Regions from separate parts of the Brevibacillus sp. LEMMJ03 genome, predicted to be linked through region 2. Evidence: predicted binding sites of a transcription regulator. Region 2 holds the regulator's gene; each other region holds the start of a gene.
What was found. The regulator Rex, encoded in region 2, represses fermentation and respiration genes when NADH is low (regulators of the CRP and FNR family bind a similar motif). The targets are predictions, from matches to a motif close to TTGTGAAATATTTCACAA.
Positions count from the first base shown of each region.

Region 1: hcp (hydroxylamine reductase) is a predicted target of Rex. The motif match lies at 1,479-1,496, and genes of this name have one in related genera.
Region 3: FOI68_RS19245 (cytochrome ubiquinol oxidase subunit I) is a predicted target of Rex. The motif match lies at 1,523-1,540, and genes of this name have one in related genera.

Region 1 covers NZ_VKJN01000004.1:18,845-22,106, forward strand. Annotated here, with positions in the region: gene hcp (hydroxylamine reductase) at 81-1,370, opposite strand; gene FOI68_RS06550 (right-handed parallel beta-helix repeat-containing protein) at 1,735-3,123, shown strand; gene FOI68_RS06555 (nitrous oxide reductase accessory protein NosL) at 3,120-3,262, shown strand, end outside.
Region 2 covers NZ_VKJN01000001.1:433,480-436,741, reverse strand. Annotated here, with positions in the region: gene FOI68_RS23235 (hypothetical protein) at 70-231, shown strand; gene FOI68_RS02165 (amidohydrolase) at 314-1,612, opposite strand; gene FOI68_RS02160 (redox-sensing transcriptional repressor Rex) at 1,628-2,251, opposite strand; gene FOI68_RS02155 (ComEC/Rec2 family competence protein) at 2,268-3,161, opposite strand; gene dinG (ATP-dependent DNA helicase DinG) at 3,246-3,262, opposite strand, start outside.
Region 3 covers NZ_VKJN01000019.1:30,663-33,924, reverse strand. Annotated here, with positions in the region: gene FOI68_RS19250 (cytochrome d ubiquinol oxidase subunit II) at 1-150, opposite strand, end outside; gene FOI68_RS19245 (cytochrome ubiquinol oxidase subunit I) at 169-1,482, opposite strand; gene FOI68_RS19240 (GNAT family N-acetyltransferase) at 1,692-2,270, opposite strand; SAM riboswitch class I at 2,365-2,475, shown strand; gene FOI68_RS19235 (homocysteine synthase) at 2,572-3,262, shown strand, end outside.

The sequences.
Region 1 (3,262 bases), on a different contig from region 2:
AAAGAGACCGATACGGTTTCGTCGGACATCCCCGCATAACATGGTGCACGGTCATGACATTCCATGCCGTACAGCGGAAGTTATTTCGCCAGCATGTCAGCCAAATCTTCTTGCGGGTCCCCAATTACCTTGAGATGAAACGTGTTTTGCAGGAAGTGTACTACACCTGGGGTTAAAAATTCCGGAACCTTCGGACCAATCCGTATGTCCGTGATTCCTAAGCTGAACAATCCCAGCAAAATGGCAATCGCTTTCTGCTCGAACCAGGACAGTACAATGCTGACCGGCAGCTCGTTGATGTCACAGTGGAGAGCGTCCGCCAACGCGCGCGCAATTTTTACCGTGGAGATGGAGTTGTTGCATTGCCCCAGATCAATATACCGTGGGATGCCTGTATTTCCTACGGTTCCAAAATCAATATCGTTAAAACGAAATTTCCCGCAGGAGGTGGTTAAAATGACCGTATCATTTGGAAGCGACGCAGCCAACTCCCGATAGTAATTTCCACCCTTTCCAGGGGCATCACAACCGGCGATCACAAAAAACCTCCGAATCTTGCCTTCGTGTACGGCCGAAATCAGTTCCGGCGCCAGACCGATCACGGTTTCGTGGTGATAGCCGGTGACCAGTTTCTGATCCGAGTCGATATGTGCCGCTGGCAGTTGCAACGCTTTTTCGATGATCGGAGTAAAATCGTTATGTTCAATTTTCGTAACGCCTTCCAGTCCTGCTACTTCATAGGAGAAGAATCGGTCCGAGTAGGTTCCCTTAATCGGCATCACACAATTGGTTGTCGCCAATATGGCCCCAGGGAATTCTTCAAACAGTTTTCGCTGATCGTACCAGGCCTTTCCGATGTTTCCCTTTAAATGAGGATATTTTCGTAATGCAGGATATCCGTGGGCAGGCAGCATCTCCGAGTGCGTATAAACATTGATTCCTTTGCCTTCTGTTTGTTTCAGCAATTCTTCCAGGGCAAGCAGGTTATGACCGGTGACGACAATACATTTTCCTTCGATTTTATTTTGCGTGACCGTAATAGGCTGAGGGATGCCAAATCGTTCCGTATGTGCACGGTCCAGCAGTTCCATCACTTTTATCGCTGCCGACCCAACTTTCATCGCCATGTCAACATGTTCCTGGAAATGAAAATTTACATTTGTCAAAGTGAAGTACAGGGCTTCATGGGTAATCGCATCCACTTCGGGGTCCGTATACCCCAACTCCCTTGCATGTGTTGCATAAGCAGCGATTCCTTTGAGGGCAAATACAATCGTATCTTGGATGCTGGCCAGATCTTCATTTTTCCCGCATACGCCGACTACTTTGCAGCCGCCAGTCGCTGTTTGCTCGCATTGATAACAAAACATGGATACGTCCTCCTTCTCCTGTTCAATGTGGGATGTGTGTGAGCCATCCCTGTGTCTGTTTCCATTATGCGTAAAAAGCGTTTGTTCAGATGTGACGAGCATCACACTTTGTGATTCATTTCACAAACATGACAAAATTTCACGATACCGCCGTGCGGGCGAACTGACGTCGTACAGAAACCATCCCCGCAGCGGAGGGATGGTGCTGCCTCGCGAACGCTCGCTTTTGTTGTTTTTTTGTCAAGGTTTATAGCCCGGTTGAGTCATTTACGAACAGGCCGGGGAGCGCTATGTTGATGGTGTGTTCGGAAAGAAGCAAGACGAAGGGGGGAGAAATCTGTTCGGTAGAAGGAATACCCGCACCATGGCCCGCATGCTGTTGGCCGCAGGAATCGCCGGACTCACGGTCGGGGCCGTTTTTTTCGACCGGGTCAGTGCCGCATCGGTCTCCTTGCAGGAGAGGATCGACCAGGCTCAACCGGGAGCAGTCGTCACCGTTCCGGCAGGAAAATACCGGGGGCCCATTCGCATTACCAAACCGATCGTGCTGCAGGCAGAGGGGGCCGTGGAGATTGCCAGTGATGGAAGCAGCCCTGTTCTGTCGATTCTGTCCGATCATGCCGTCGTCCGGGGAATGAAAATCGTAGACAACCGAATCAATGCCGCAGAAGCGTCCGTGGTCATGAGGGGGAACCACAACATTGTGGAAGACCTTGTGATCGAAACGATGGGAACAGGGGTGCAGCTTCGTGATGCCAGCAACAATACGCTGCGCGGTATCCGCGTGATCGGTCTGGTAACGGACCCGGGCAAGGAACAGGAAGGCCTCCACAACCACGGCCAACACGCGCACCAACTGTCGGGAGCAGCCGGTACAAATCCGGATGTTACGGCCAAAAAGGGAAACGGCTTCGACTTGAATCACTCTCATCACAACCGGATCGTCTCCAACCGGATCAGCAACATGTTTGACGGCATCTATGCGGAAAACAGCAACTTCAACCACATGGAGCAAAATTTCGTGGAGAACTCCCGATACGGTTATCATTTCATGGGTACGTCCTCCACGAAGCTGCTCGGCAACACAGGAAGCGCCAACGTGACGGGCACGATGCTCATGGAATCGGATGGCGCTGTCGTGCAGCATAATCGTTTTGTCAAACAAAGGGAAAATCCGAACGCCCAGGGGATTCTTCTTTTCGACGTAACGGGATCGCGAATCGAGGGAAATCGCATCGAGGGAAACCGTGTGGGCTTGTACATGGAACGGTCCAAAGGGAACCGTCTGGAAGGTAACGAATTCACGCTGAACTTTGTCGGGATGCAGCTCAAACAAGCCTCAGGGAATGTGGTGACGGCCAACCATTTTGTGTCCAATGTCATCCAGGCACAGGCGCAGGACAGCACAGCCAACACGTTGGAGGGAAACTACTGGGACGACATGCAGGGCATTGATCTGGATGCAGACGGCCGCAGCAATATTCCCTATGAGCTCAACCCGTTTTTCCTGGCGTTGACCGAAGCGGTATCGCCCTATCAGATCTTTTTCCAGGCACCCGGTCTTGTGTTTTTGGAGGGGCTTTTTACCGCAGGGACAGACGCGTCCATTCGGGACGGGGCACCATTGCTGTCTCCGGTTATGGCGCAAGAGGACGAACAGCGGGCGGGTCAGCAGACGGCCATGGGCGTACTCAGTGTGCTGCTGATGAGCGGAAGCTGTTTGATCATGTATGGAGGAGTGAGACGAAAATGAAATCTCGGGTGTGGACGATTGGCGCAATGATGATGACCCTCTCCATGTTGATGGGGGGATGCGGCAAGGAGGAAGCAAAACCGGTGGACATCGTGGAAGGCGTGGACAAATGCGACGTCTGCCATATGAATGTGGCCAA
Region 2 (3,262 bases):
GGAAAACTTGCTAAACATACCCCCCGGCGTCCCGGCCATACTACAGATACACCCCGAGGAGGTGAGCGCGTGAAACCGTCGCAACGATCGACATCTCCTGACGTGCTAGGGTATCTGCTGCAGGAATACCGCGTCTCCTGGGCAGCGTTGTCGTCGCCGCTGAGAACCTTGACCCACTCGCCCACACTGGAGTTCCGCCACGCCCCGCTTACGGACGTGTGGCAAAAATGAGCGCGGCATGGCGTCCAAACAAAACTTCCTCTACCTACACCTACGCTCCCCTTCTCCTGTCATTTGCCCTGACAGGAGCCTTTTACCGTTTCAGCGTTTGGAACACGCGGTTCGCTTCAAAAATCACGCGCTCTTCGTCCACGGTCAACAGCTCGCGGTTGCGCATCAGGAACCGGCCGGCCACGATCGTGTCGGTCACGTCCCGTCCGTTGGCCGCATACACCACGTGGGAGACCGGGTTGTGAGCGGGATGGAAATGGGCCTGATGGCTGTCCAGGACGATCAGGTCCGCCTGCTTGCCGGTTTCGATCGAACCCAGCTCATCCGGCTGGAACACGCCGTCCGCCCCGTAGCGGGTCGCCATGCGCAGCGCTTCTTCCGCCGGAACGGCCACGGGGTCGTAACCCACTCCCTTGTGCAGAATGGCGGCCAGCTTCAGTTCTTCAAACAGGTTCAGATTGTTGTTGCTGGCGGTGCTGTCCGTTCCCAGCGAAACGCTGATTCCTTTCGCCAGCATTTGGGGAACCGGCGCCACGCCGCTGGCCAGCTTCAGGTTGCTCACCACGTTGTGGGAGACTTTCACTTGATATTTTGCCAATACGTCCATTTCTTCATCCGTCAGATGAACGGCATGTGCTACCAGCGTCGGACGGCGGAACACGCCCAGTTTTTCCAGGTGGGCGACCGGACGAAGGCCGTAATCCCGCTCGTTTTGGCCCACTTCCCACTTTGTTTCCGACATGTGGATGTGGATCGGCAGGGAAAGCTCTTCCGCCCGTTCCACAATTTGCGTGATAAATTCCGGCGGGCAGGTGTACGGCGCATGAGGCGCAAGCATCGTGGTGATGCGGCCGTCCGCCTGATTGTGCCAGTTTTTGGCAAAAGTGGTAGCCTCCCGCAGTTTGGCCGCCCGCTCTTCCTCCGAGCAGAGGCCGATCATGCCGCGGCACAGCCGGGCGCGCATTCCGGTCGCTTCCACCGCTTTGGCCACTTCGTCCATGTGGTCGTACATGTCGACGAAGGTCGTCGTTCCCGTGCGGATCATCTCAATCAGCGACAGGTATGTGCCCCATTTCACATGGTCGGCGGTAAACTGCGCTTCCAGCGGCCACATTTTGTCTTCGAGCCACTGCTGCAGCGGCAGGTCGTCGGAGTATCCGCGCAAGAGCGACATGCCCGCATGGCCGTGCGTGTTGATCAGGCCCGGCAGGAGGTAGTTGCCCTTCAGGTCGATCACCTCGTCGTAGCCGGACACGTCCGCAGGCGTGGGGCCGACGTACGTAATCGCGCTGCCGGCAAACGCGACGGCTCCGTCGTGGATCACCTCGTTCTGGTCGTTTACGGTGATCACGGTGGCGTGAGTCAAGATCGTCTGTTTCATCGTTCCACTCCGTTCTTACGTTAAATAATAGGCGAGACTTTGCAGGCTGGACGTCACATCCGCATAGTGGATGCGCACCTCTTTCTCCGTCCGGATGGTCGTCGGCGCGAAGTTGAGGATGCCTTCGATCCCCGCCTCGATCAAGAGATCGGCCACCGATTGGGCGGCGGCAGCCGGGACCGTGATGATCGCCAGGCGAATGTGCCGATCCTTCACTGTCTGCTTCAGCTCTTCCAGCGGCTGGATCGTGATCCCCGCAATCTGCTTGCCCTGCTTGGCCGGATCGCTGTCAAAAATCGCCGCGATCCGCATCTGATCCTTCAGGAACGCGTTGTAGTTGCTGATCGCGTGGCCGAGATGGCCGGCGCCGACGAGCGCGACGCGAATTTCCTGATCCAGTTTGAGAATCTGGCGGATTTTTTCCACCAGGTAGTTGACGTCATAGCCGATGCCTTTCTTGCCGAAATCGCCGAACGCGGCTAAGTCTTTGCGGATTTGGGCGGGGTTGACGTCCAGATTTTTGCCCATCTGCTGGGAGGATACCGTCGTCACGCCCACTTGCTGCAAATAACTCAGGTAGCGCAGATAAATCGGCAAACGGCGAACGACCGCTTCCGAAATCTTTTCACTTTTGGCCACGTACGGTCCTTCCTCCTTACTTTTTTCGCTTGACGACACGGTAATCCCTGCCGTTGGACAGGATCGCGATCGTGCCGTGCTGGCTGGTGATGTAGGTCTCCGCCCACGATTCGCCCAGGCGTTCCAGCACTTCCTCCTGGCTGTCTTTCATCTCGTTTCGGGACTTGCCGGTCAGAATCACCGCCACCTGCGGGTCCACCTTGGTGAGAAACGGCTGGGAAGAGGCCTGGTTTCTCCCCTGGTCGGCCACTTTCAGCACTTCCGCCTTCAACTGGCCGCCGTGCTTCTCCAGCAGGCGCTCTTCCGCCTTTTCATTGACGGCGCTGGCAAAGAGAAAGCGAAGCTGGCCGTGCCGCAGCCGGAACACCAGGGAATTGTCCTGCGGAGACAAAAACAGCGGTTCGCTGGGATGAAGCACGTCCAACACAACGTCGTTGTCCAGTCTGATCGCGTCGCCGTCCGCGACGGGCAGCAGCTTTTTGTCCCCTTTGAGCGGGACGAGCCTGCGAATCGACGGCTCGATCAGACGGGGCAGAATGACCGTATCCACCGGCATCCGGTCGCTGAGAAAGGCGAAGCCCCCCGCTTGTTCCGGCTGATCGTTGGTCACGACAACATAGTCCAGACGCGTCAGCTTTCGCTCGGACAGCATGCCGAACAAGACGGGCCAGTCTTCCGCGCTTCCCGTGTCGACCAGCATGGTTTTTCCGCCCGGCAGTCGGATCAGCGTGCTCTCGCCATGCGGCAGGGCGAGAAAGTGGATCACCAGCCCGACAAATTCGCGTTCGTCGTCGCTGGCGAAGGGGTCCTCCACCTTTACCACTCCCTGCAAATGGCTGTCGATCGAGCAGCCGGCAAACAGCACGACGCACAGCAGCAGCAGCCAAGCCCTACGCGTATTCCCCAGCATTTATTCTATCACCTAAATCCCTGCGAGACTATTGCTTCATTTTATGAGTCTCGCCGGGATTGCATGCAGCCGGCCGTTCAACGCTTACAGCTCCGTGCCGG
Region 3 (3,262 bases), on a different contig from region 2:
CCGCTCGATGATCGCGTTGACGATGTGGTCGCGGCGGGTCACCTTGCAGTAAAACGAAAAGAACCCGGCGCCAAAGTCGATGGAGGCCACGATGAGGTAGCCGTAGAGAAACGTCCACAGCACGGTAATCGCCAGCGTTTCCAATGTCATGTCGATCCCCTCCTTCCGTTACTTCCATTCCGCCTCGACCGGCTTGTTTGCGAACATCCGTCTGAGCACCAGCGTGCAAACCACGGCCAAAAACGCGTACAGGAGGCCGAACAGGACCAGCATCTGCCCGACGTTGTCGGCGGTGGTGGCGGCGTGCTGCGTCTTCATGTAGCCGACGAGAATCCACGGCTGCCGGCCGATTTCGGAAAAGATCCAGCCCAGTTCGATCGCCAGAAACGCCAGCGGCGCCCCCAAGACGATCGCGCGCAGCAGCAGGCGCGGAACCTCCCCTTTTTTCCAGCGGCGGACGGCAAAGTAGAGAAGCGGGACGATCAGCATGTACACCCCGATCGCCACCATCCCGTCAAACAGGTAGTGGATGAAGAGCGGCGGCCACAGCTCGCGCGGAATCTGGTCGAGACCGGTGACCGTGCCGTTTGGCGAACCGGTCGCCAAAATGCTGAGCACGTACGGCAGTTTCAGGGCGTTTTTCACTTCCAGCGTCTCCGGGTCCAGCACGCCGCCGACGACCAGTTCCGCCCGCGGCCTGGTCTCAAAGTGCCACTCGGCCGCCGCCAGCTTGGCCGGCTGGTATTCGGCCAGGTACTTGCCGGCCAGGTCCCCCCACAGGGCGGTGCCGAAGGAGAAGAGCAGCGCCAGGCCGATGGTGAAGGTGAGCGCCTTCCGGTAGTATTCGTGCCTGCTCCCTTTCAGCAGCTTCCAGGCGGCGATGGCGGCCAGTACAAAGGCGGAGGCGGCGTACGACGAGAGGATCATGTGGCCTGCCTTGGTCGGCGTGGCCGGGTTGAACATCGCCACCAGCGGCTGAATGTCGACGATGGCGCCGTTTTGCAGGGTAAAGCCCTGGGGCGCGTTCATGAACGCGTTCACCGTCATGATGAAAAAAGCGGAAGCGGTCGAACCGATCACGACCGGAATGGAGAAAAACCAGTGGACATACGGGTTGGCAAAGCGATCCCAGGTGTACAGGTAGATGCCGAGAAAGATCGCTTCGAAGAAAAAGGCGAAAGTTTCCAGAAACAGCGGCAGGGCAATCGCTTCCCCGGCGATTTTCATAAAGCTGGGCCAGAGCAGGCTGAGTTGCAGGCTGATACAGGTGCCGGTGACCACGCCTACCGCCACGGTGACCGTAAAGCCTTTGACCCAGCGGCGGGCCATCAGCGTGTACATCGGGTCATTGCGGCGGATGCCCAGCCACTCCGCGATCGAGATCATCACGGGAATGCCGACGCCCAAAGCGGCAAAAATGATGTGAAACCCCAGCGTCAACGAGGTCAGGATCCTGGCCAGCATGGTATTGTCCAGTTCCATCGATGTCTCCCCTCCCCGAAACAACATTTTCACAGTGAATATGTGATTTTTATCACAATCACCCCTATTATAGGGCTGCCCCGGCCGAAAAGTTGTGAACGAGAGAGGGCGAAACGGTTACGCAATTGTGACGGGGGGCGCTGCGGTTCCTGCTTCAAGCCGGCCCCGATGGGAGCGGGACCGGCCCGCCTCAGCCCGCCGTGTACGGATTAGTCACGGACCGCTTCTCCCCTGGCCGCCCGTTCCTTTTCCGCCAGATACCGGAGAAAATCGTCCCGCTTGAAGGCGTGCAGCACACAGGGCTGCTGCTGCCGCTGCTCCAGAGCGGCGTGCTCCTCGGGATACTCGTTTTCCACGTGGAGCGTGACGTAGGGCAGCTTCTCCTGCGCTTTTTGCGAGCGGATGTTGGTCGTCCGCGCCCCGGCGAAGACGATGTCCAGGTCCAGCTCGCCAAACGCGATGGACAAAATCGCTTCCTTGGCGAGCTGGTTGTACCCTTTCCCCCAGTACGCCCGGCCCAGCCAACTGCCGATGTGACAGCGCCGCCGCTCCCTGTCGATGAACATCAGCGTGGTGACGCCGATCAACTCCTCCTTTTCATTGAAAACGACCCGGCTGACGGCTCTTCCTGCCCGCTCCTCTTCCGTAATGTGCCGGATGAACCGCTTCGTATCCTCGACCGACTGGTCCTGCAGGCTGAGCGCGCCGCTGACGGCCGGATCGGAAACCAGCGCAAACATGCGCTCCGCATAGGCCAAATCGTGTGGACGCAAGAAAACAGCAATCATGATAATTCCCCCTGACTTACTCGGAAATTTGTATTGACCGAATCCGGCTGTCCCCCTATAATACCAGATAAGCACAATTTGCAAAATTTCCACGATTTCATCAAGAGCGGCGGAGGGACAGGCCCGATGAAGCCCGGCAACCGGCAAACAAGCCTGCTTGCATGGTGCCAATTCCTGCAGAATCCCGGATTCTGAGAGATGAAACGGCCGCTTGATCGGGAATGACCGAAGCCTTCTTTCTCTCCGGAAGAAGGCTTCGTTTGTTATCCATCCTTTATCCAGGAAAGAGGGAGAGATGCCCATGTCGGACCAACGCCAGTGGAAGCCGGAAACCATCGCTCTGCACGGAGGACAGTCGCCCGATCCGGTGACGGGAGCGCGCGCCGTGCCGATTTACCAGACGACCTCGTACGTGTTTCGCGATACGGAGCACGCCGCCAACCTGTTCGGGCTGAAAGAGACGGGCAACATCTACACGCGCATCATGAACCCGACCCAGGACGTGTTTGAACAGCGGGTCGCCCTGCTGGAAGGCGGTGTCGGGGCGCTGGCCACTTCCTCCGGGCAGGCGGCGATCGCCTTTTCCATCCTCAACATCGCCCAGGCCGGCGACGAAATTGTCGCCTCCAACAGCCTGTACGGCGGCACCTACAACCTCTTCTACCACACGCTGCCGCGGCTCGGCATCACCGTTCACTTCGTCGACCAATCCAACCCGGACCATTTCCGCTCCAAAATCAACGAAAAGACAAAAGCGCTGTTCCTCGAGACGATCGGCAATCCGCGCATGGACGTGGCCGACATCGAGGCGATTGCCGCGATTGGCCACGAACACGGAATTCCGCTGATCGTGGACAACACCTTTGCCACTCCGATCCTCTGCCGTCCGTTTGACCACGGAGCGGACATCGTCGTTCACTCCACCACCAAGTTCATCGGCGGACACGGCACGGCCATCGGCGGCATCATCGTCGACTCCGGCAAGTTCGACT